2 linked regions of the Lacibacter sediminis genome follow. The protein of the gene in region 2 interacts with the protein of the main gene of each other region in a pairwise test. Links are inferred from orthologs where the notes say so. Each region holds a gene or a part of one and is shown on either strand. Other genes may lie near its edges.

The links.
Region 1: the proteins of H4075_RS09680 (region 2) and topA interact in binary tests that used the Escherichia coli proteins (3 or more experiments, as listed by UniProt). The link is inferred for Lacibacter sediminis from one-to-one orthologs.

What each region holds. Positions count from the first base shown.
Region 1 is NZ_CP060007.1:3,097,032-3,109,784, reverse strand. The notes cover bases 8,441-11,556. They hold topA (type I DNA topoisomerase), read right to left. Parts: upstream 11,238-11,556; coding sequence 8,643-11,237; downstream 8,441-8,642. Other genes in these bases: H4075_RS13155 (DUF3592 domain-containing protein), read right to left, coding at 11,392-11,556. In the rest of the region: H4075_RS13200 (hypothetical protein), read right to left, coding at 1-461; H4075_RS13195 (Hsp20/alpha crystallin family protein), read right to left, coding at 583-1,014; H4075_RS13190 (BrxA/BrxB family bacilliredoxin), read left to right, coding at 1,220-1,636; H4075_RS13180 (DinB family protein), read right to left, coding at 2,191-2,700; H4075_RS13175 (S8 family peptidase), read right to left, coding at 2,799-4,496; amaB (L-piperidine-6-carboxylate dehydrogenase), read right to left, coding at 4,667-6,220; H4075_RS13165 (TonB-dependent receptor plug domain-containing protein), read right to left, coding at 6,350-8,275; more of H4075_RS13155, read right to left, coding at 11,557-11,829; H4075_RS13150 (alpha/beta hydrolase), read right to left, coding at 11,867-12,709. UniProt on the Escherichia coli protein: Releases the supercoiling and torsional tension of DNA, which is introduced during the DNA replication and transcription, by transiently cleaving and rejoining one strand of the DNA duplex.
Region 2 is NZ_CP060007.1:2,253,028-2,265,635, reverse strand. What follows is about bases 5,084-8,054. They hold H4075_RS09680 (IMPACT family protein), read right to left. Parts: upstream 6,885-8,054; coding sequence 6,282-6,884; downstream 5,084-6,281. Other genes in these bases: ribD (bifunctional diaminohydroxyphosphoribosylaminopyrimidine deaminase/5-amino-6-(5-phosphoribosylamino)uracil reductase RibD), read right to left, coding at 7,823-8,054; H4075_RS09675 (EamA family transporter), read right to left, coding at 6,937-7,821; H4075_RS09685 (YdcF family protein), read left to right, coding at 5,427-6,188; H4075_RS09690 (hypothetical protein), read right to left, coding at 5,084-5,334. In the rest of the region: H4075_RS09720 (hypothetical protein), read left to right, coding at 80-301; H4075_RS09715 (sugar porter family MFS transporter), read left to right, coding at 430-1,746; H4075_RS09710 (GNAT family N-acetyltransferase), read left to right, coding at 1,869-2,414; H4075_RS09705 (bestrophin family protein), read left to right, coding at 2,471-3,454; H4075_RS09700 (L,D-transpeptidase family protein), read left to right, coding at 3,615-4,259; H4075_RS09695 (hypothetical protein), read right to left, coding at 4,264-4,761; more of H4075_RS09690, read right to left, coding at 4,837-5,083; more of ribD, read right to left, coding at 8,055-8,887; prmC (peptide chain release factor N(5)-glutamine methyltransferase), read left to right, coding at 8,938-9,831; H4075_RS09660 (hypothetical protein), read right to left, coding at 9,846-10,547; H4075_RS09655 (ExbD/TolR family protein), read right to left, coding at 10,621-11,034; H4075_RS09650 (MotA/TolQ/ExbB proton channel family protein), read right to left, coding at 11,047-11,745; lpdA (dihydrolipoyl dehydrogenase), read left to right, coding at 12,099-12,608.

The sequences.
Region 1 (12,753 bases), 840 kb from region 2 along the record:
CCTTCGTCAACTGTTACTGTTGATGAAACCGATGGTCTTATTTTCGATTGAATGATCTCTGTGTTAAAGAATACGATCGTAAAAACTGTATCAGCTTTTTCAACCGGGTTATTTAAATTTTGAACGCCAAGCTGCACTTTGTATTCAACGTCATACTTCAATCGTCCGGAAAGAAAATAAGCTTTATCTGCTTTGAATGTGAGCAGGCCGTTGTCTTTATTGATGCGTAAACCAACAGGTGAGTTCTTAAGGTACCAATAATAATTAGTGATCTCTTTGTTGATCTCCAGTTTATAACTGAGTGAGCTGTCTACATGTAATGTAAAATAAGGGTTCAGGTTGCGGATACGCAACGTTGTATCCACTGCAGGTGGAATTGCATGAACAGAATCAGGAATATCCTGTGCCTTGGTGCTCAACAGGATAAACAGGCCGGTAAGAAGGGTTAATAGAGCTTTCATGTCGATTGTGGCGAAGATAATCATGTCTGCTGAAACACTTGTTAACAGAAACAAAAACCCCGTTGTAAAAACAACGGGGTAACCAAAACCAACTGCTATAAAACAAGCTATATGAAATCTATTACTGAATAGTGATCGTTTTCACAGGTTGTTGCTGTTCTGCTTTCTTAGGCAGTAACAATTTCAACAAACCATTTTCGTATTTCGCCTGGATAGCTTCTGCATTGATCTTCTCATCAACTGTAAAGCTGCGTTTAAAGCTTTGGAAGCTGAACTCACGACGAACTACTTTCGCATCTTCATTCTTCGCTTCTTCTTTTTTCTCGTAGCTGATGGTTAATAAACCTTTGTCTACAGAAACATGAAAGTCTTCTTTATTGCGGCCCGGAGCATTTAGCTCAAGATGATAAGCATCAGAAGTTTCAACGATGTTTACTGCAGGAGAAAAAAGATTGTTGACTGTTTTACCAAAAGCAGGTAACTCATTGAAAAACTCATCAAAGAAGTTGTTGAGGTTTTTCTGAACGGGGCTGTGCAATTTTACCATTGTCATAGTATTAAAGTTTTAATTGTTTTTAATAATGGTATGGAATCATCAAAGCATATTCCAACAGGTTTTTTTGCGCCGTCATTTCAGATTTACGAATATAAATGCGACAAAAAGTCTACTATCCTGCAATGGTTCTGTCAAAATTTCTTTTTTTACTGATTGAATTTTCAATTCCTGTAGCTTTGCATAAAATTTAAACTATTACATTATGTATCCAGCAGAAATAGTATTACCCATGAAAGGGGAAATGACTGAAGGTGGTTTTGATGAATTGTTATCAGCAGAGTCGGTTGACAGTGCATTAACGCAGAAAGGGACAAGTCTCGTTTTTATTAACTCAGTTTGCGGTTGTGCGGCAGGTAGTGCAAGACCAGGTGTGTTGATGGCTGTGCATAACAGCACGAAGCGTCCTGATCATTTATTGACCAGCTTCGCTGGTTTTGATATTGATGCAGTGAAAAAGATCCGTGAGCATTTGTTGCCTTATCCTCCAAGTTCACCGGCTATCGCATTATTTAAAGATGGTCAGTTGGTTCACATTATCGAACGCCACAACATCGAAGGTCGTCCGGCGCAAATGATCGCACAAAATCTTATCAGTGCATTTGAAGAGCATTGCAACTAGCTAACACATTGAATGTTTATCGCATCCCTCAACTTTTGTTGGGGGATTTTTTTGGGTGATAGGTATGTCATACTTATAACGATTGATAAAATGTTCCATCCTGCAATAAGTAGGACATACCTCAGCCCAAAATCTTATTTTTGCAGTTACTGTAAACTAAGCTATCGTTCCCGTTTCGGCGGGATAGGAAAGTCCGGACAGCATAGAGCAACGTACCGGTGAAGAGCCGGGTGTTCCGCCTCAGGCGGAGCAACAGAAAGTGCCACAGAAAATAACTACCCACCTACGCCAAGGCTATGGTGGGAAAAGGTGAAAACGTAGGGTAAGAGCCTACGGGTTATAACAGCAATGTTATAGCGGGGTAAACCTTACGTGCTGAAATGCCACATATACCGTCGCCTGAGAACGGCTCGTTCGATGACGGAGGGTAGGCAGATTGATCCTTCAGCGTAAGTTGTTGGACAGATAAATGATAGCTCTCGACAAAATCCGGCTTACAGGTTTACAGTATTTTAAAACATCAGGCTTCCGTTACAACGGAAGCCTGACCTTTTTTACAAGTATCGTTCTTCGAGGATGCGTTTATGATGCAGAAAGTGCCCGAGTGTTACATACCCAATTGCATTCACGGTAATGGAGTTGTTATTAGCCATACCGCTGGTATTTAATTCTTTCCAGGAGAAGCTATTGTACAGCAATTCGCTGCTTTTGCGAACGGCTTTGAACTCATCGGCCAACGATTGTATTGTGCGTTTGCTTACATCCGCAATGGCCGCATACTCATTTTCATCAAAACCACTAAGTGGGGAGGGGCTCTGGCGTGCAAACCATAGTGCACGGTGGGTGAAGATGCGTTCCGCATCGATCATGTGCTGCAATAATTGTTTCACCGTCCATTTACCTTCAGCATAAGCATGATCAGCTTTTGAATCCGGTATTGATGCAAGAAAAGAATCGAGTACTGCAAATTGATTTTCGAAAGCTTTCTTTACATCATCTTCCTGCACATTCATTACATAGTTGTGATAAAAAGATGAGTAGTCGTTAGTGGTTGGTCGTGACATGATAATCAGGTTTTGGAATATGCATAACAGCAAACTGCTTCAGATATTGTAAACATAAAAAGAAAACCCGCTGAAAAGCGGGTTTTAAAGTCAAAGTATTATCCTTTTTTCGATTTCTTAACTTTTGGTTTTGGTTGCGGTTTAGGTGCTGCCGGAGCAGTAGTGTTGCGTTCACCTTTTAATGTTGCAGCAACTTTAATTGCTTCGTATGCATTTAATAAACCACCTGTGCGACTGAAGTTTGCAAAATCTTCTTTCTCCTCACTGCCGGGTTTTGTTACCTGCATGTTTGGATTAACTGAACCTTTTTCAATACAAAACTTCACCTGTTCCGGTGACAGATCAGGATAGTAGGATAGAATGAACGCTGCTAAACCAGCTACCACAGGGCTCGCCATACTTGTTCCTTGTGCAAATCCATAAGTATTACCACCGGGAATAGTTGAATAAATTTTTACACCCGGAGCAAATACATCCACTTCCTTTTTACCATAGTTACTGAAGTCTGCAGCAAGACCACCTGTTTTGGGATCGCCGCTTGCACCAACAGTAATAAAGTTGGGAGCTTTCATTTTTGTTTCAACAATATTCGGGTTAGGATAGTTCTCAGAACTGTCTACATTCTTACCATCGTTACCTGCTGCATGTACTAATAGTACACCTTTGCTTTGTGCATAACGAACTGCGTCATCAACCCATTTCTTTTGTGGGGAAAAACTTTTACCAAAACTCATGTTGATGATTTTCGCACCATTATCAACAGCATAACGGATAGCAAGTGCAATATCTTTATCGTGCTCATCACCATCAGGCACGGCACGGATAGTCATGATGCGTACATCATTTGCTACACCATCGACACCAATACCATTGTTACGTGCAGCGGCAATGATGCCGGCTACATGTGTTCCATGGAAGGGAGTGTTCGCCATAACATCGGGGTTGCCATAAAAACGATCATTGAAATCGTAATAATTATCTTTTACTATTTCACCACGATAATCTTTAGGAGCGCTAGTTGAAGCAGAAGCTTTTTTCTCCTGGCCCTGGTAATAACTGGTAAACTCTTTAATGATGAAGTCGTTGTTGGCATCCATCAATTCAAAACCTTTGAACAATGCAAACATGGTTGATTTTGCATCGGCTTCTTTTGAATTGGCAGGTTTAAATGTTGCCAGATCGTTACCAGTATATTCCGGTTTGAATTTCAATTTCAATATGCTGTCAGCAACAGTTGATTTGTTGTACAAACTTTTCAGAAATACAACTTGTGTTTGTGCTTCAGTTGAACCATGTTCAATATCTCCCTGTGCTTTTTTGAAAATGCGGTATTCTTCTTTTTCAATTGCTGACAATTTGCTTTCATCAACAGTGCCACCATATTTAGGTTTGAGTGCATGATACAAACGTGCAGCTTCGTAAGAATCTTCTTTTACATTTTTGCCATCTTTACCACCAAGAAAATTCCAGCCATAGTAATCATCTACATAACCATTCTTGTCATCATCAATTCCGTTGTTGGGAATTTCTTTTGGGTTACGCCACAATACCGGCTTCAGATCTTCGTGTAAGGTATCAATACCACTGTCGATCACCGCCACAATAACGGTTGTGCTTTTTTTGTTTTTTACAAACTCAAGCGCCTGTTCAAGACTAATACCATAAAATCCATCAGAAGATTGATTTTTGAGATGCCAGCCTTTAAACTGATCTTCTTTTACAGAAGCCTGGGAGAAGGCACAGATCGAGGAGAGGGCGAATACGGATGTTACAAGCAACACTTTGTTTAACTGCATATGTCTTTCTTATTTTAAAACGATTTGTAAAGTTGCGGCATGTTGGGCAAATAAATATACCGTTTACCCACATTTTGCAGAATTTTTTGAGTGAAACAGCCGCCCTCATTGCTTTTCAGACGGCTGTTGATTAGTCGTTTAATCTATTGGCAAAGGCTGTTAAGGGATACTTAAATATCAAACTTAATTCCCTGAGCCAGAGGCAGATTTGTTGAATAGTTGATCGTGTTGGTTTGACGGCGCATATAATTTTTCCAGGCATCGCTGCCACTTTCCCTGCCGCCACCGGTTTCTTTTTCGCCACCGAAGGCACCGCCTATCTCAGCGCCGCTCGTTCCGATATTTACATTGGCAATTCCACAATCGCTGCCGGTAGTTGATAAAAACTGCTCCGCTTCACGCATATTCAAGGTCATGATGGAAGATGATAAACCTTGCGGCACGCCGTTCTGAATAGCAATTGCTTCATCAATGGTTTTATATTTCAACAAATAAAGAATAGGGGCAAAGGTTTCATGCTCAACAATTTTGAAACCTGATTTTGCTTCAGCTATGCATGGTTTTACATAACAGCCGCTTTCATAACCGGCACCTGATAAAACGCCGCCTTCCACAATGAAATGTCCGCCTTCGGCTTTACATTGTTCAATTGCTTTGCTATATGCGTTTACTGCATCAGTATCGATCAATGGACCAACATGGTAGCTTTCATTCAACGGATCACCAATGCTTAATTGTTTGTAAGCAGCAACCAATTTTTCTTTAACCGTATCGTAGACCGATTCATGAATAATCAAGCGACGGGTAGTAGTGCAACGTTGACCAGCCGTTCCAACAGCACCAAACACGGCACCACGAATCGCAATGTTAAGATCTGCATGTTCACTGATGATGATGGCATTGTTACCACCTAGCTCTAATAAACTTCTGCCTAAACGTTGTCCTACAGCTGCACCAACTGATTTGCCCATACGAGTACTTCCTGTTGCAGATACCAACGGGACACGAGTATCGTTACTCATCCATTCACCAATTTCTCTGCCACCTTGTATCAAACAACTCACACCTTCGGGTACATTATTTTTTGCAAAGACTTCTGCAACGATATGTTGACAGGCGATGCCGCACAAAGGTGTTTTTTCTGATGGTTTCCAAATGCACACATCTCCACAGATCCATGCAAGCATGGTGTTCCAGCTCCACACTGCAACGGGGAAATTGAATGCTGAGATAATGCCAACAATACCTAACGGATGCCATTGCTCATACATGCGATGCAATGGGCGTTCGCTATGCATGGTCAATCCATGTAATTGGCGGGAGAGACCGACCGCAAAATCGCAGATGTCGATCATTTCCTGTACTTCACCATAACCTTCCTGTAAACTTTTACCCATTTCATAAGATACCAATCGACCGAGAGGTTCTTTTTTTGCACGCAATGCTTCACCGATCTGTCGAACAATTTCACCACGTTTAGGTGCAGGCCATGTGCGCCACTCTGCAAAGGCTGCTTGTGCTTTTGCAATCACTGTTTCATACGTTGCTTTATCGGCTGAAGTAACTGATGCGATTGTTTTTCCATCAACGGGTGAAGAAGAAGTAATTGTTTCACCGCTTGATGTTAACCAGTTTATTCCTGTTGAAACGCCGCTATTCTGTGCTTTGATGCCGAGTTGTTGAATAAAATCATGCATACGATCAATCGTTTTTATGGACTGCAAATATCAAGAAATTAGTTCGGATAAAACGAAGGGGCGAGTTTTCACCCACCCCTTTCGGTTGTTCTTTTTTTGAGCGCATGCGGCCCCTCCAGGGAGAGGATATACAGTTTGATGTTTTTAAAGCGATATTTATAAATTCACTTTTATTCCACCCATTACCCAACGTGTTGGCATAATGCTGCCGAGCAGATCGCTGTAACGACGGTTGAAAATATTATCGGCCTGTACAAATACACCCAGTTTGTCTTTCAGCAAAAAGAGATCAACACGTGTATTCAAAATAAAATAATTGGCGCTGATTGGAACGAACGGTGCTGCAATTGATTGTGGTCTTCTTGCTTTGAATAAACCATTTGTACTCACTGCAATTTTTTTATAACGGTACATCACATTAAAGTTGATGAGTTCTCTTGCATGGTTTGAAACATAAAGCGAAGGAATCGTATCACTGCTGCGGCTACGCATCCATACGAAACCAAGTCCACCGGATAATGAATGCTTATCACTAAACTCGTGCGTGTACTGCACATCGGTTTCAATACCTGTAGTATTTACTTTGTCGATATTATTTGCAAGAAAATAATTACCACCGGGAACAAGATTTACCTGGCGGGGCATATTTGCATAAGACGTGAAGACGTAATCGATCAGGTTTTGTTGGAAACGTTCGAACCAGGTGGTTGAAATTTTTAATGAAGAGTTGAGATAATAATCAGCACCCACTTCATAACTCAAAGATGCTTCTGAGATCAGATCAGGATTTCCGATACGTTGACCGGATGGAACAGGGCTACGCTGATAGTTATTAAAACGTTCCGTGAAATCGGCATCTCTTGTTGTACGACCAACACTTCCACGGAATAAAAATGATTCGTAACGATACGAAGCGTTCAACTGTGGAATCAATTCCCAACCGGCACGCTCATTCCAGTCAACACGCAAGGCAGGATTTAATTGCAATGCTTTTCCGATCTTTTGATTCAACACCACAAATGCACCTGCATTCGATACTTCATGATTGCCTCTGTCGTTCGAAACAATTTTACGGCTGATAAATTGCACACCTGATGTAATGGTTGAGTTATCATTGATTTTATAATCGTGTAAGGCCAGTGCCTGAAACAACGATGAATTATTCACGTTTGCACTAACTGCTTTGCGGAAACGATACACATCGTTTGCTTCTTTATAACCTGCATCAAACGAAAAACTATGCTTGTTTTTTTTGTGCATGAATTTGAGATGATGCCAACGACTGATCACTGATTCTGTCGCAGTATCACTTAAGAATGTTGTATAAAAATTCTGAGCGTTAAAATCACGATCATCATAGCCAAAGCGATAAGCAACACTTGTGTTTTCAGATAGTGCTTGTTTAACAGAAGCAGAAATAGTGGTGAGGTTGAAATAACCTTTTGTGCCACGCAGTTGTTGCCCTTTTGTATTATTCGTGATCACACCAACAGATGCAGTTGTATTCTTCTGATGAATAAATGCACCAGCTTGTGCATTGAATAAGCCAAAATCACCAGCAGTTAATTGTGCATTGATCTTATGTCCGTTGGTATTTTTCTTTGCAGCGAATGTTTTACTGATGATATGAATGACACCACCAACAGCTTCTGTACCATAGATCGCAGAAGATGCACCTTTCAACACTTCAATACGATCGATCTCGGCAGGAGAGATGGGGATATAAGAACTGAAGTGACCTGTTAACGGATCATTCAAACGAATGCCATCAAGTATCACCAACACCTGTTGAAACGTACCTCCACGAATGGTGAAATCAGCCTGCGCACCCATTGGTCCACGGCTTTGCACTTCCACACCCGGTACATAACGCAGCAATTCATCAATTGACTGCACAGGAAGTTTTTGCAGTACATCACCTTTAATAATTAAAATGTTTCGACCGGTCTTTGAAGCACTAACCGGAGTTAAAGAAGCAGTAACAGTAATAGGGTCGAGTTCAATTTCTTTTTGTTGTGCATTACTGTTGGAGAACATACTCAAGAGGGCAAGACTCGAGAGTGAGAGTTTTAGCAGTTTCATTCGTTTTAAGTTTATAATCGTCGCAAAGATATAGGTAGTGGAAGTGTAAATGACTGATTTTTCTCAATGAAAATACTAATGAATGAGTGTTATTAGTAAATGTCAGTTTGTGCAATCGGTTGAATGGATAATCAGAGCTGCAAAAGTTTTTCTGATGTAATTAATCTAACTCTTACCACGTCATGTCGACGAAGGAGACATCTCTAAAATTCAGAAGAGTTAAGTATTGAGATTCTAATTAAATTATTTCAATACAATTCTTCGGAGATGTATCCTTCGTCGACATGACGCAGTTTGATGAAATGTTGCAGTAACATTTGTGTAGCTCATTAAATTAAAAAGTCCCGTTTTATAACGGGACTTTCGATTATTTCTTCTTTGCTGCTTTTTTAGTAGCGGCCTTCTTTGTCGCTGCTTTCTTTTTCGTAGCAGCCTTTTTTGCTGCTGCTTTTATTTGTTTGGAGAAAGCACCCGGCATTTGTGCTTCGATCATTTTCTTGATGTCTTCCACAGGCATTTGCGCCACTTCTTCTGTGGTGTATTTTTCACCATCTTTTTTCTTATCGATCTTCAACATTTTTTTGCCGAAGCGGATGAAAGGTCCCCAGCGTCCATTCTCCACTGCAATGTTTTCATCGGGCCAACGAACAATAAAACGATTTGCTTCTTTCTCCACCTTTGCTTCGATCAATTCATTGATATCGTTGTTTGAAAGATTTTCAAAATCATATCGCTTGGGAACATTGATGAACAAACCATCCCATTTAATAAACGGACCAAAACGTCCTTTGCCTTTTGTTACCGGTTTGTTTTCAAACATGGCAACAGGTGCATCGGCTGTTTGTTTTTCTTTGATGAGTTCTATTGCACGATCCATGGTTACTTCCAATGGTTCTTCACCACGTGGAATAGAAATAAACTGCTCACCAAATTTTACATAAGGTCCAAAGCGACCAACATTCACACTTACTTCTTCACCTTCATATTCACCCAGCGTTAATGGAAGTTTGAACAGATCCATCGCTTCTTCGTAAGTAATGGTTTCAATACTTTGGTTTTTTCGCAATGCAGCAAAACGTGGTTTCTCCTCATCACTCACATCGCCAATTTGCACCATTGGTCCAAAGCGTCCCATACGTGCAACGATCTTTTTGCCGCTTTCAGCATCTATACCTAATTCACGTTCGCCTTTAATTCGCTCTGCATTTTCAATGGTATTATCTACATCCCGTTTAAACGGACTGTAAAATTCTTCCAGCATTGCATTCCATTTCAACTTGCCTTCGGCCACATCATCAAACTCACCTTCAATATGTGCGGTGAAGCCATAATCCATGATGCTTTCAAAATGTTGCTTCAGAAAATCCGTTACCACCAAACCGAGATCGGTAGGGAAGAGTTTCGATTTTTCTGCACCGGTGTTTTCCTGTTCCATGCTTTTGCTCACAGCATCGTTCTTCAACTGCAATACACGGAAATCACGACGTACACCTTCTTTATCACGTTTCTCAACATAACCTCTTTTCAATACCGTAGAAATAGTTGGGGCGTAAGTCGAAGGACGACCAATACCCAATTCTTCCAGTTTCTTTACAAGCGATGCTTCTGTATAACGTGGAGCAGGACGGGTGAAACGTTCTGTTGCATTCATCTCAATAAATGGTAATTGCTGACCAACAGCTAACGGCGGCAACATACCTTCCTGCGTTTCATCTTCATTCACTTCATCATCGTCACGGTCTTCACGATATACTTTTAAAAAGCCATCAAACTTTAATACTTCACCTTCGGCTTTTAATTCTTCGTTATTGGTAGAAATAGAAATATTGGCTGTTGTGCGTTCCAGTTCGGCATCAGCCATTTGGCTTGCCATCGTACGTTTCCAAATGAGTTCATACAAACGTTTCAGATCCTGGTCTTCAACCGTTGTATTTTCCATGTAAGTAGGACGGATGGCTTCATGCGCTTCCTGAGCACTTTCATTTTTGTTTTTGAATTTGCGAAACTGGTGATACTTATCGCCATACATACCTTTTATAGTACGTGTAAGATCGCCAAGGGCAGTATCACTCAAACTCACACTATCAGTACGCATGTAAGTGATCTTACCACTTTCATACAACTTTTGAGCAAGCTGCATGGTGCGGCTTACGGAATAACCAAGCTTTCTGCTGGCTTCCTGTTGTAAGGTTGAAGTGGTGAAAGGAGGTGCCGGTGATTTTTTGCCGGGACGCACCTGTATGTCCTTTACCTTATACGAAGCGCCTTTGCAACTGTTCAAGAACTTCTCTGCATCTTCTGCAGCATTTTGCTTTTTTGCTTCGGCTTTAAATGTAACGTTGCGATCGCCAAGATCTTTAGCGGTAAACAATGCTTCAATTTTAAAAGAAGAAGTGGGAGCGAAGGCGTTGATCTCACGCTCACGTTCAGCAATTAACCGAACGGCCACACTTTGCACACGGCCGGCACTGAGGTTGTTCCGCATGCTCATTTTGCGCCAAAGAACAGGACTGAGTTCAAAACCCACGATACGATCTAATATTCTTCTTGCCTGCTGGGCATACACCAGGTCCATATTAACGGTACGTGGATTTTGCACCGCTTTCTGGATGGCAGGCTTGGTAATTTCGTGGAAAACAATGCGTTTTGTTTTGTAGGGATCGAGGCCCAACACTTCACATAAATGCCAACTGATGGCTTCTCCTTCACGGTCCTCATCCGTTGCCAGCCATACTTCGTCGCTTTTTTTGGCCAGCGCTTTCAGGTCTTTTACCACTCTTTCTTTTTCGTCGGGGACAATGTAACGGGGTTCGAAATTGTTGTTGACATCAATACCCATTTCATCTTTCTCAAGGTCACGGATATGGCCATAGCAGCTCTTCACCTCGAAGTCTTTTCCAAGGATCTTTTCTATCGTTTTTGCTTTGGCAGGGCTCTCTACAATCAGTAAATTCTTAGCCATAAATTGGTTCCACAAGCCGGCTTTTTAGAGGACATCGGCAGCACAATATTATAAAATGATTGATAAATGGAAGAAAAGAGTGCTGGGAGGGGTGTTTAAGAATAGGTAAATGAATGATAGAAAATGAAGAAAAATCAATCGATTTGTGTCTGACTCAAATAACTTTTTGCTTAGCAAAAATGAGCAGTATAAACGCTAAAACAAAAAATCCTGACCACAATTCAATCATACCAATCCAGTAATACGGAAAAGAATATAAACTGGCTTCGCCAGGTATTTGAGGGTTGTAGATTACTTTAACTATATCGCCAACCCGGTAGGGCCGCAGGTAAAAATTCCTGTCAGCATACGCATAATAAATAATACTGTCATTCGCAGGTTTGAAGGAGATTGCCGGAAAAGGCTGCGATTCAAAAGATGAATTTTTTACATGTACATGCGTAGTTACAAATGTATCAATAACCCCATTTGTAATTTTTCCTGAAAAGAAATCGGGTGTTCGTGTAACTGACACAACTCCTGCAAACAGGATGATATAAATAGATATGATCAGTTTGATCCTTAGTTGAATAATTTTTTCTGTTAGCTTCATAGTCCGGGCTTCGAATTTAGTTAGGGTAGGTTGGCTTTTACAAAAACTCCATAATCGCTTTCTTCACTTTATTATCTCTGTAAATGCGTCGATGCCCCAAACCTTTGGTGAGCATGAACTGAAAGTTGGAGTGATTGTCCAGTTGAATTTTTTCTGCATCGGCCCATGGCGTTACATCATCGTCTTCATCATGTATCCATAATACTTCTGCTTTTATTTTTTGTGCAGCATGACGAATAGAAATTCTATCAGTCGTTCGCCCACTGCGTTCGAGAATAATCTTGCGCATTTCTGCTTTCACTTCTTCGTCAATATTTAAAAAAGCAGCAAAGCTGTTGATGGCACTGTCGGTTTCAGTGGCCGGGGCGATCAATACCAGTTTTTTATTTTCCTGGTATTGCTGTTCTTCCATAAAAAGTGAAAGTGCTAAACCGCCGAACGAGTGCGCAATAAAGGAATGAATGGGTCCGAATTTTTCATACACTGCTTTGATCGCATCCCTGTACTGGAAACCATTGATGGTTTTGCCACTGCTGTCGCCATGTGCCGGTGCATCAAATGCAATTACTTCGTAACCCTTCTTCACCAGTGGCATTACAAAATGATCAAACTTTTTAACGGTAGAGGAGAAGCCATGCAGGATAAGTGCCTTCTTGGGTTGTGGATGATTCCAGCGATAACCCACTAACTGATAGTTCTCAAATTTCAAATGCAGTTTCTCTGCTTTATCAAACACCGCCGGTGCTTTCTTTTTATTAGATATATATGGTGTGCAGAATAATTCGAATGCTTTTTCAGCTGCTTTACGTTTTGATAGCTTGGCGAACAGGTTCAGCTTTGCCCTGTAATAACCGATCACTAATTTCTGGGCGAGTTTCATATTTCAGGAATACTGTTTTACTTTGTTGCAAATTACTTCTTCCG
Region 2 (12,608 bases):
TAAATCCAAACCCACGATTATAACAGTGTTATTCCAACTTTAGAATTGAACAACAAGATTAAGCAACAACACCTTTACCATGTTCAAATCAAAAACATTCTATTTTATTCGTATGATCATTTTTTTGGCATTTGCTGTTTACTTAATTACATATGTATGTATGAATTGGAGCAGGCTCATCCAAAGTGACCGTATGCTTTTATTTATGCGTATTCTCGGAAGTGCTTATTTCACCTACAAAGCCATTGATTATTTTATAGAATGGCGCAACTGGGGCAAACCGGATACAGAAGCAGTATAGAAATTGATACTGTGTACAAATCTCCAAACATCAATCGTTTGCAGAAATAAGCATGTACTCATCTTTCAACAGAAATATTATTTTCACCGCAGCCTCTGCTAAGAATCTCATGCCTAAACCACGATTGCATGCAAACAAACAAACTACTTCTCTGGTCGCTCACCGTTGCGTTGAGTGGTTTCTTATTTGGATTAGACGTTGCTGTTATTTCAGGCGCTGAACAAAAGATTCAGCAACTCTGGCAATTGAGCGATGCCATGCATGGGCTGGCAATTGCAACTGCTTTGTACGGCACTGTCATTGGTGCATTGTTTGGCGGTCTCATTGCTGATAAACTCGGTCGCAAACGCTCCTTGTTCTGGATCGGCTTATTATTCCTTGTATCATCGCTGGGTTCGGCCATGGCGCAGGATGTATATGTGTTCATGATCTTTCGTGTGCTGGGCGGTTTCAGCATTGGTGCATCATCGGTTGTATCACCATTATACATTTCTGAAATTGCACCGCCAAAGAAACGGGGATTTTTAGTTGCCCTTTTTCAATTCAACATTGTATTTGGAATACTGTTCGCATACGTATCTAATTATTTTCTCGGCGCTACCGGAGAAAATGATTGGCGCTGGATGCTGGGCATTGTTGCCATCCCTTCACTCCTCTTTATTTTACTCACACTGTTCATTTCTGAAAGTCCACGTTGGCTGGTATTACACAAAGCTGATCATACAAAAGCAAAAGATGTATTGAATCAAATTGATCCATCCACTGCAGAACAAACATTAAAGGCCATCATTGAATCAAAACACAGCGAACGGAAAACAACGACAAGTTTCTTTTCAAAACAATTCCGCTGGCCTATCCTACTTGCATTTCTATTGGCATTCTTCAACCAGGCATCAGGTATTAATGCCATCATCTATTATGCACCACGTGTATTTGAAATGACGGGACTTGGCACATCATCAGCATTGCTGTCGTCAACCGGAATTGGATTAGTGAATTTAATTTTCACCATGATCGGTCTTTCGCTTATTGATCGTTTTGGCCGCAAGCTGCTCATGTACATCGGCTCCATTGGCTACATTATTTCATTGGGTCTGATGGCGTATGCATTTTATACCGATCAATATACCGGGATGCAGTTTTTTGTATTTATGTTTATTGCTGCACATGCAGTTGGACAAGGAGCAGTGATTTGGGTATTTATTTCAGAGATATTCCCGAATGAAGTAAGGGCAAGCGGCCAATCGTTTGGCAGCCTCACCCATTGGGTATTCGCCGCAATTATTGCCAATGCCTTCCCTTGGTTTGCCGGCAAATATGGCGGTGCCCCCATTTTCCTTTTCTTCTGTGTAATGATGGTACTGCAATTGCTCTATGTGCGTTTTATGATGCCTGAAACAAAAGGAGTAGCATTGGAGGATATGGAAACAAGAATAATTCATTAATGTGAAACCAATCACAATAGAATTACGTAAATTGTTAAACACAAACCATGAAAACATCAGTACAATTGAATAAGAATCTGTAATCTTTTTTGAGCAGACCTGTGCAGTACTGAAAATGTAAAATGATGACAGCTTTAACCAAACAAAACAAACCGGTTATACTCAGGCAACTGGACGGTAATGATCTTGATCGCCTGCTTGCTTATCTCCATCAACTAAGCCCGGCAACGGTAAAGCGTTTTCAGCCACACTCTTTTCATAAAGAAGAAGTAGTGAATTTTTATCATCATCACGAGCATGAAGCATGGGTAGCTGTTGATCCATCATCTGAAAACATCATTGCCTATACAGTTCTGAAAAAAGGCTATCTGCATCATGATTACCCACGCTTGCAACAATATGGCGTAGATATTTCCTATGATCATTGTTATACCATTGCTCCGTCGGTTACAGACGAATGGCAAAGTACGGGTGTTGGTCAACTACTATTTAACAACGTACTTACAGAAATGAAGAACAGAAATGTGAAACAGATCATTCTTTGGGGTGGTGTGCAAACGGATAACTATAAAGCTGTTCGTTTTTATCAAAAGAACGGATTCCGTTCCCTCGGCCATTTTCAATACAATGGCTTAAATGAAGATATGCTCCTCCAGCTTATTGATTAGTTTGTAAAACTGAATCCATTTTCTTCTTATTTTCAGTTTCAAATCATCAACTACATATGCATGCAGGTCGCCAGTATTCACTGAAAGAATTTCTTGTCTGGACAAGAGATGAAATATTCAGACTGTTTATAATTTCTGCTATCCCTACGGTATTGTATCAATTATTCGATTGGCATTGGCTGGCCATTCCATGGGTACCGATTGCGATGATTGGTACCGCTGCCGCTTTCATAGCGGGTTTCCGAAATACACAAACCTATAGCCGCTTGTGGGAAGCAAGACAGATCTATGGCTCTATTGTAAACCTGAGCCGTGCATGGGGCATGATGGTGAAAGATTACATAAAAGATGAAGCCGCACACAAGCCAATTATTTACCGGCACATTGCGTGGTTAACTGCACTAAGGTTTCAATTGCGTGAAACAAGAGCATGGGAGAATACACAGAAGCGATACAACATCGAGTATAAACGTTTTTATATTATTCCTGAATGGCAAAGCAAAAAAGAAGATGAATTGAAACCCTTTTTAAGTGATGAAGATTTGCTGCATTGTCTGCAAAAGAAAAACTGTGCTACACATCTTATTAAACTCCAGTCAACCCATTTAAAAGAGTTACACGAAAAAGGACAGCTTGATACGCTTTATCATATTGAACTGGAAAATATGCTGGTGAATTTATATGAACAGCAGGGCAAATGTGAGCGTATTAAGAATTTCCCTTACCCACGACAATTTGCATCGATCAATTTATTTTTCATTCGCCTGTTTACATTTATTGTACCGTTTGGCTTGTTGAATGAATTTCAAAAACTGGGCGATGTTTATGTTTGGTTGAATATTCCGTTTAGTTTAATTGTGGCCTGGGTGTTTATGAGTCTTGAACGTGTAGGCGAAGCCACAGAAAATCCGTTTGAAGGCAGTGCGAATGATGTGCCTATTACTGCATTGAGCCGCACTATTGAAATTGATCTGCGTGAAATGCTTAACGAAAAAGAGCTGCCGCCGCCTGTAACTCCCGTAAATAACATACTGATGTAAGTAAAGCTACCAGGTTGTTTTTCCCATTTTTAAAAAGGCTTTCCCTATTTGCATTTTTGTATGCAATAAGAAATTATTTTGCATCGTTATCTCATTGATTCGATACCCTCCTTCTGCACTGTAAAACCGTTTCAACTGCTTTATTTAAACAAAATATGCTATGAAACTTTTTACATCAGTACTATTACTGTTTACAGTGCTTATAATGGCCTGTTCAACCAATTCAAGTCCGGCCGCATCTGTTCCGGAAACAACAAACGCAACACCGGTTGTTTACAAATCCACCGCTTCATCAACTACAAATGTTGACAAGACCGGCATTCGTCCCATGCAAAAATATTACCGACCTGCAGGTACAGCTACAGGAACAGTTCGCATTATCATTGACAAATCTGATTTTGAATTGCGTGTGTACGACAGCAAAGGATTACTGGCTGCATACCCGGTTGTATTTGGTCTGAAACCGTTGGAAGATAAATTTATGCAGGGCGATCGCAAAACTCCCGAAGGCTCGTTCAAAATTACCTATGCTAAAGAACATCAACTATGGAGAAAGATGTTGATGCTGGATTATCCAACAACAGAAAGCATGATCAAATACAAACTCCGCAAAAAGAATGGACTTATCCCTGCAAATGCAAATGTTGGTAACGGGATAGGCATTCATGGTGTTGAAAGAGGTAACGATTATTTTATTGACCGTTACTACAACTGGACCAACGGATGCATTTCACTCAAGAATACACATATTGACGATCTTGCCCGTTATGCACAAACAGGTACGATCGTTACTATTCAGAAATAAATGCTTAGTTGATATTGCACAGATCAATTTCATCCATTGATTTAGTGCTAAGGATAACTTTGTTGATCACCTCTTTCATGTTATAGTAAACGATCATGATGCCAAAGGCCATTTGATACGCTTCCCAATTGGCATCTTTCATTTTAGGATTACCAAAGCGTACAAACAGATCATCTCGTTTGGCACCCAAAACCGGAACACTGAATTTTCCTTTGAATGCATCTGTGATCACTACATAATCACGTTGTACGTAAAAGCAGATGCCTTTATCGTCGTAATAAACACCGCCACCACAACCTGATTCGTTTCCTTCTTTATCGGCTGAAGTAAAGCATGGTAGCTTGGCTTTGATCTGTTCAGGATCGGCATTGGGCTTTGCTTCATTGATCCAGCCTTTGTACACATCAACAGTGATAACGCCACAATCTGGCTTTGTTTTTAATTGGGCTGTTGCCGCAGAACCAGTCAGTAAAACTGCACACAGAAGAAAAGCATATTTCATAGTAACTAATTTAAGAATGCTGCAAATCTCCTGTATAAGTCTCAATTGAACAAATGAAGCTTTACGCAATAAGGGTTAATTAGTAGTGCAGAGATCTATATCATCAGTTGTTTTGGTACTGATGATCACTTTGTTTACAACGCCTTTTGCATTGTAATAAACGATCATGATTCCATAAGCCATTTGATAGGCTTCCCAGTTAGCATCTTTTAGTTTGGGATTACCGAACCTTGTAAACAATCCGCCTTTTTTAACACCCATTACAGGCGCTGTAAATTTCCCTTTGAATTTTTCGTTGATCACAATGTAATCACGTTGCGTATAAAAACGAACACCTTTATCATCCAGGTAAACCCCACCACCACAGGTAGAGGAAGGCGCTTCTTTTTCGGAAAAAGTAAAACAAGGAAGCTTTGTTTTTATTTGCTCAGGATCGGCATTAGGTTTGGTTTCATTGATCCAGCCTTTGAATACATCAACCGTTAAAACCCCGCAATCAGGCTTTACTTTTAATTGAGCTGATGCTGCAACACCAGTGATCAGGAATACAAGCAGAACCGCAGTCTGTCTCATAAAATATTTTTCTTTATTACTGCAAAATCCCTGCTAAAGTTTGTTTTACCCAGCTTTCTTTGCCGGCAACAGGAAATTTTTATCTTCACGGCATGTTTTTTCTGTTATCGAAACTTCTGTCCATTTTTATTTCGCCCTTTAACTGGCTGCTCATTTTTGTCCTGATCACTTTTTTTACAAAAGACCAGCAACGAAAACGCCGACGGCTTATTTTCTGCATCAGTTGGTTCCTGCTTTTTTCAAACCCATACATCATTCATAAACTTTCGCTTAGCTGGCAGGAAAAGCAAAAAATATTGACTGCAGGTGAAAAATATGAAGCAGGTATTCTACTGGCAGGTTTTGTTTCGTTTGAATTTAAAAGCAAACAGGGTTTTTACGGCGGCGCAAGCGATCGTTATATACAGGCCGTTCGTTTATACAAACTAGGGCACATCAAAAAAATATTGATTACAGGTGGCAGCGGAAGTGTGTTACGACAGGAATATAAAGAAGCGGATTTTGTAAAAGAAGAATTGTTGTTGATGGGCGTTGCGAAAGAGGATATATTAAGCGAGAACCAAAGCCGCAATACTTATGAGAATGCTGTTTATTCAAAAAAACTACTTGATTCATTGCAGTTGAAAGGTCCTTACCTGCTCATAACCTCGGCGATGCACATGAAACGTTCGCAGCAGGTGTTTACAAAAGTGGGATTGAACACCGTTGCTTACCCCTGCAACTTTACGTCGATCAATAATCCGCAGCTATTCTGGGAATCTGTTACACCGTCGCATCATGCATTTCAGGGATGGGATAATTATTTGAAAGAAGTAGTTGGGTTACTGGTGTATAAGATGACGGGCAAAGCTTGACAAAGACACAAGGTTCAAGGAAGAAAATCCAAAAAACAAAATCCAAGGAACAAACCGCAAGCAGGGACCGACTTACAACTTAGAACCTTGAACTTACAACTTTCTTGTCTCCACCGTATGCATCTCCCCTAACTTAAACAACACTTCTTCCAACCTGTTTTTAGGAATACTGATCTCAACATCACAGAATAAATTCTGCTCTTGTTTTATAACAGTGCAATTGTATTGTTTTACTATGATCATTACATCGTTCATGCGTGTATAATCAAAGTGCAATTGATAGTTCACTTCAATTTGCTTTTGAATGATGGGCGTTGTTTGCAAAGCCAGCGATGTAACTGTTCTGTACGCATTGATCAAACCTGGCACACCTAACAAAGTGCCACCGAAGTATCGCACCACAACCACCAGCACATTGCAAAGCTGCTTGCTGTCGATCTGTCCAAGAATGGGCCTGCCTGCACTGCCTGATGGTTCTCCATCATCACTCACACGAAATGTATTGCCATCAACACCTAACCGATACGCAAAACAATGATGCACCGCTTTTGGATGTTCTTCCTTCAGCAACTTCATCTTTGCTTTAAAATCATCAACCGAAGTTAGCGGGTAAGCATAGGCCAGAAAACGACTACCCCGGTCTTTAAACTCGGCTACAACAGGTTGGGCAATGGTATAATAAAATTCTTCGTTCATGTAGTGAATAGTCAATGGTGAATTGTGAATGGGAGTTTAACAATGAGCAACGTTATCCATAGGCAATTAATGCAATAGCAACAATGGATAATACAATTCCCATCCAGTTAAGTTTGGTCAATTTTTCTTTGAACATTAAAAATGCCGCCACCGTACTGAATAACACGATGCCCATATTATTGATGGGGATGATGGCAGAACTGTTTCCTGCAAATGCTTTCAACACACCCATGAGGCACCAGATCGAAAAATAATTCGGTATACCAATGATGATTCCTGCAAGAACAGCTTTTGGTTCAAACTTTATCCGTCCGCTTGCAAACAGGAAAACTAAACTGATAATTCCAATAGACGCAGCTGCTGCAAATGCACTGATGAGATATGCATTTTGATTTTCTTCGTTGATATAAGTTGTTTCAACATATTTGATCATTGTATCGAGCAAACCACTGGCAACAAATAAAATCACCGGCAAAAGAAAATAGGCTGTCTTTACTACTTTGCCGGAAGGTTCAACATGTCCGGGTGCTGGCCAGCAGGTAAGCACTACTGCAATCAGTGCTGCAACTACACCAACTATTTTAAAAATTGTGGCTTCTTCGTTATACAGGTAAATGGAAAACAAAAAAGGTATTACCAGCGACAACTTATTTCCAACTGATGCAACAGCTACACCCATTGTTTGTGCAGTCTTGGCAATTACATTGAACAATGAAATAAATATAGTGCCCATCAACATGGCCCAGCGAAACCACTCCTCGCCCATTACATCTTTGTTAATAGGAAAAGTTCCATTCACAAAAGAACCTGTAATAACACAGGTAATATAGTTAAATACAATTGCCTGGAATGTATTGATGCCAAACTTCTCAACAAGCTTAAACGACAATGTTAACCATGAACTGAAGACAATACTACCGAGCAACAATAAAAGCATATTACAATGAGTGATGAGTAATGAATGATGAGTTTATAAAGTATCCAATTCTATCTGAACCGATAAGTTGTTCGCCTGTTTGTACGGAATTGATCAATTGTGGTGCTGTTAATCCATTATCGACAGTTAGTTGATCGTTGGTAATGATTCTTGCTTCATCCCACAAACCGGCAGCAATAAAACTTTGCAGCAGTTGCGCACCGCCTTCCACAATTACGCTGTTAATGTTGAGTTGATATAATGCATTTAATAAAGCAGGAACGGTTTCGGCATTTGGCAATTGATAGTATCGCACATTCACTTCTTCACTATTTTTTATTGAATTAAAAATGATGGTTTTTGCTTCATCATTAAACAGTTTTAATGTATTCGGTAACCGCAATTGTTTATCCAGCACCAAACGAACAGGTTGTTTGCCGGGCCAGTAACGGTTGGTAAGTTGCGGATCATCAAGCAAAGCAGTATTTGTTCCTACAAGTATAGAAGCTTCTTCACTGCGCCATTGATGTACCAAACGGTTGGTCATTTCATTACTGATCAACAATCGCTCCGACGATTTAGAAGCCATCATTCCATTCTTTGTTTGTGCCCACTTGAGAATGATATAAGGACGTTGCTGCCGGTGAAACGTAAAGAACCGTTTGTTGAGATCAATACATTCGTCTTTCAACACATCAACGATCACTACCACACCAGCAGCTTTCAGTTTTTCAATTCCCTTGCCATCCACTTCTTTAAACGGATCTCGACAACCGATCACCACTTTCGGGATCTTGTGGTTGATGATGAGATCGCTGCAGGGCGGCGTTTTACCAAAATGGGCACAGGGTTCGAGTGAAACGTACAAAGTAGATTGTTGAAATTTATCGGTCTGGCCGTTTTGAACAGCCTCACCTATACAATTTACCTCCGCATGGGCTTCGCCATACTGTTGATGCCATCCTTCGCCAATGATCTCGCTACCATGTACCAACACCGCCCCAACCATGGGATTGGGCGCAACCGAACCTGTGCCTTTACGGGCAAGTTCAATACAGCGTTGCATATATTGTTCGTCGGTGATCATCTGTAAGGCTGCAAAAATAGCGGATTCGGAAGAAGCAGGTAGATTTGCGTATGACTTGGCAGGAACAATACCAACACTTACGGGAAGCATTAACTGCTGTACATGAAATATCTGAAGCTGAAGCGATGGCTGCTTTAGTAGTTGAACATGTAGGTAAAAAGAAGTTGTATCACCTCAAACAAGAGAACATCCCAGCTGAAGAAACCCAAAAGATTGATCGCATTCTGCAACAATTGCTCACTCATCGTCCGCTACAATATGTATTGAACGAAGCCTGGTTCTATGGGTTGAAGTTTGAAGTAAATGAAACTGTGTTGATACCAAGACCGGAAACAGAAGAATTAGTTGATTGGATCATCAGGGAAGTACGAAATACGAAGTACGTGGTACAGGATTCAGCCTCACTCGCCACTAACTATTCACCACTCACCATTCTCGACATCGGTACCGGCAGTGGCTGCATCCCCATCGCTCTCAAAAAAAACCTTCCCGAAACAGAAGTCTCAGCCATTGATGTTTGCAGTGAAGCATTACACACAGCTACAATTAATGCTGTAAACAACGAAGCAGAGATCAACTTTCAATTGCTTGATTTTTTGGATGAGAGCAAATGGAGTGAACTAAGGAAATACGATATCATCGTCAGCAATCCACCCTATATCAAAACAACAGAAGCAAACACGATGAGTAAACATGTGCTGGAGTTTGAACCGCACAAAGCTTTGTTTGTACCTGATGTAGATGCATTGTTGTTCTATCGAAAGATCGCTGACTTTGCATTGCATCATCTAAAGTCAAACGGAGCTGTGTATGTTGAGATCAATCAGCAGTTGGGGAAAGAAACCGTTGAATTATTTCAGCAAAAAGGATTTACTGTTGAATTGAGGAATGATATGAGTGGGAATGAGCGGATGATAAAAGCATTTGTGAGCAGTGAAAAATAAATAGCACTAGGTTGTCAATCTGCAGTCACCTTAAATGCGATATTATTGGGTAATGCTATGATATTCCCTTGTTGATCTTTGACTTTAACCTCATCGAAAATCACACTATATCCTGCTTTTATTCTAGCCCATGCACTCAACAAGTAATCAGGAAATGTTGCCGACGAAATTATTGTGTAATATGGTTCGGCAAATTCTTTATCGACGGTTATGTAAACTACGGCACTAACCAAGTCCAGACCTGGAGTTAAACTGATTCGATCAATTTTTTTGAACATAGATACCGGAATATTTCCTGTATAATATCCGAGAAGATTAAAGCCATGTTCAATACCGTATCCATCATAAACAATTTTTTCAGGGGAAGTAACTACGATGTAGCTTTCCCTTGCAAGTAACATCTTTTTCCCTTCGTTAACATTGTAGGCAGAAACCACTACCCTGCCATTTTTTAAACTATCAACAAGATATATTTGTTTATCAGGGCTAAAAATCCTTCCCTGATTTACCGTGATCATCATCTGTTTTCTTACATTACTATCGGATACAACCGCTATTGCATTCGATTTATCAGAATACATTGTATCGCCCTTCGCATTATAAATTGAAACAGTATTATTTACAGTTTGCCCACCAACCGAAATAGCAGTAAACAATAACAAAAATGTAAGTGCAGACTTGCAAGAGTTATATGTGCATATAGGTATTCTATTCATCGGTAAGATGTATCAATTTTATCGGCGAAACTGCATTTGAATACTTCGTACTTTCAACTTCCCACTTTGTACTTTACTGCACTCCTTTCTTATCAACACTCATCACCGCCTTCACACCCAAGCGATCGGCAGCACGGAGAACTGCAGCAAAACTTTCAATGGTGGCGTTACGATCGGCATTGATCACAATACTTACTTCTTCTCCGCTGTTGCGTTTAGCGCTGATCATTTGCGAAAGCGTTGTATCCATCAGCAACGGATCAACAGGTTTGGAGCCAACATAAAAATGATTGGTGGCATCAATGGTTACCACCACCGTTTGCTTACTGCGGGTATTGCTTTTGGCTTTTGGCAATGATGCTTTGCGCACATTGGGGTTAGCCAGTGTTGATACAATTAAGAAAAACATCAACAGGATGAACAGGATATCGTTCAGCGCATCTGTAAACACCTCCGATGATTCTGCTCTTTTCTTTCTGAGATTCATGCGTGAGTTGGTTTAACGGGTTGGTTCCTGCAATACATCAAGAAAATCGGCAGCTGATGCTTCCATTTTATTCAATGCTTTCTCCACCTGCGTATGCAGAATGTTATGGCACAGGTAAGCGATCAAACCGATCACCAGACCACTGATTGATGTAATCAGTTTTGTGTAGATACCGCCGGCAATGGTACTCAGTTCATATTCGCCGGTGGCATTAATATTAAAGAAGAGTTGCATCAAACCAACCAGTGTACCCACGAAACCAAAGATGGGCGCCACTTTAGAGATCACGGAAAGGATGTTGACGTTACGCTCCAGTTTATACATCTCCAGCTGGGCCACATTCTCCATACTGTTCTCAATAGAATCGATGGGCTTGCCAATACGTTGCAGACCTTTATCGATGATACGTCCAACTGGATTTTGTGTGTTACGGGCAAAGTTGCGTGCTGCTGTTACGTTGCCGCTAAGGATATTATCACGAATGATGTTCATGAAATTACCATCCACTTCAGTGGCTTTTTTAATGGCCAGCCAGCGTTCAACAAACACATACACGGTGGCCACGCTCAACAATAACAAAGGGATCATGATCCAACCGGCCTGCATCAGCAGATCGATGAGATGCATTTCTTTTTTGGGTACTACCTGTGTTGTTGCTGCATTGGTTAAGGTATCAACTGCATTCTGAACCTGGAGAAGAAAGAAATTCATATCTGTTCAATGGTTTTAGTAATTGTCACATTCCTAAAAGGTTGCGACGGTCAAATGTAAATCTTGCAAAGCATCTAAACGTGCGCTTTCACTGTTTATTTTCCACAGTCAAATATGCGTCCATGTTTTAACGATTTGTGTTAGAGGAAAGCTAAAACAGAGCCGATAGTGGTTATTGGGTAGTAGGAAGTGGGAAAAGAACTCCGGCCCTTACTACTAACTACCGGCTACAGGCTATGGACTATCGGCTAACATTCAGCAGCTTCTTGCCTTTTGCTATTTCCCCCACTTCAACTACCTTCGCAGCCGATAATTTTCAAATTACTGCATTTTCAAATTTTCAAATTCTTTGTATGGCATACGATGTAATTGTTCTTGGTAGTGGCCCCGGTGGTTATCCTGCTGCTATCCGTGCTTCACAGCTTGGTTTTAAAGTTGCAATTGTTGAAAAAGAAAGCCTTGGTGGCGTTTGTTTAAACTGGGGTTGTATTCCAACCAAAGCCTTGTTGAAGAGTGCTCAGGTGTATGAATACATGAAACATAGTGCCGATTATGGTATTTCTGCCAACGATGTTAAACACGATTTTGGCGGTGTGGTAAAACGCAGCCGTGGTGTGGCCGATAAAATGAGCAAGGGTGTTAACTTTTTAATGAAGAAGAACAAGATTGATGTGATCATGGGTTACGGAAAAGTTGCCGGCAAAGGCAAACTGGAAGTAACTGCTGCAGATGGAAGTAAACAAACAGTTGAAGCTAAATATATAATTATTGCAACAGGTGGCCGTAGTCGTGTATTGCCTTCAATGCCCCAGGATGGTAAAAAGATCATTGGCTACCGTGAAGCAATGGTGTTACCAACTCAA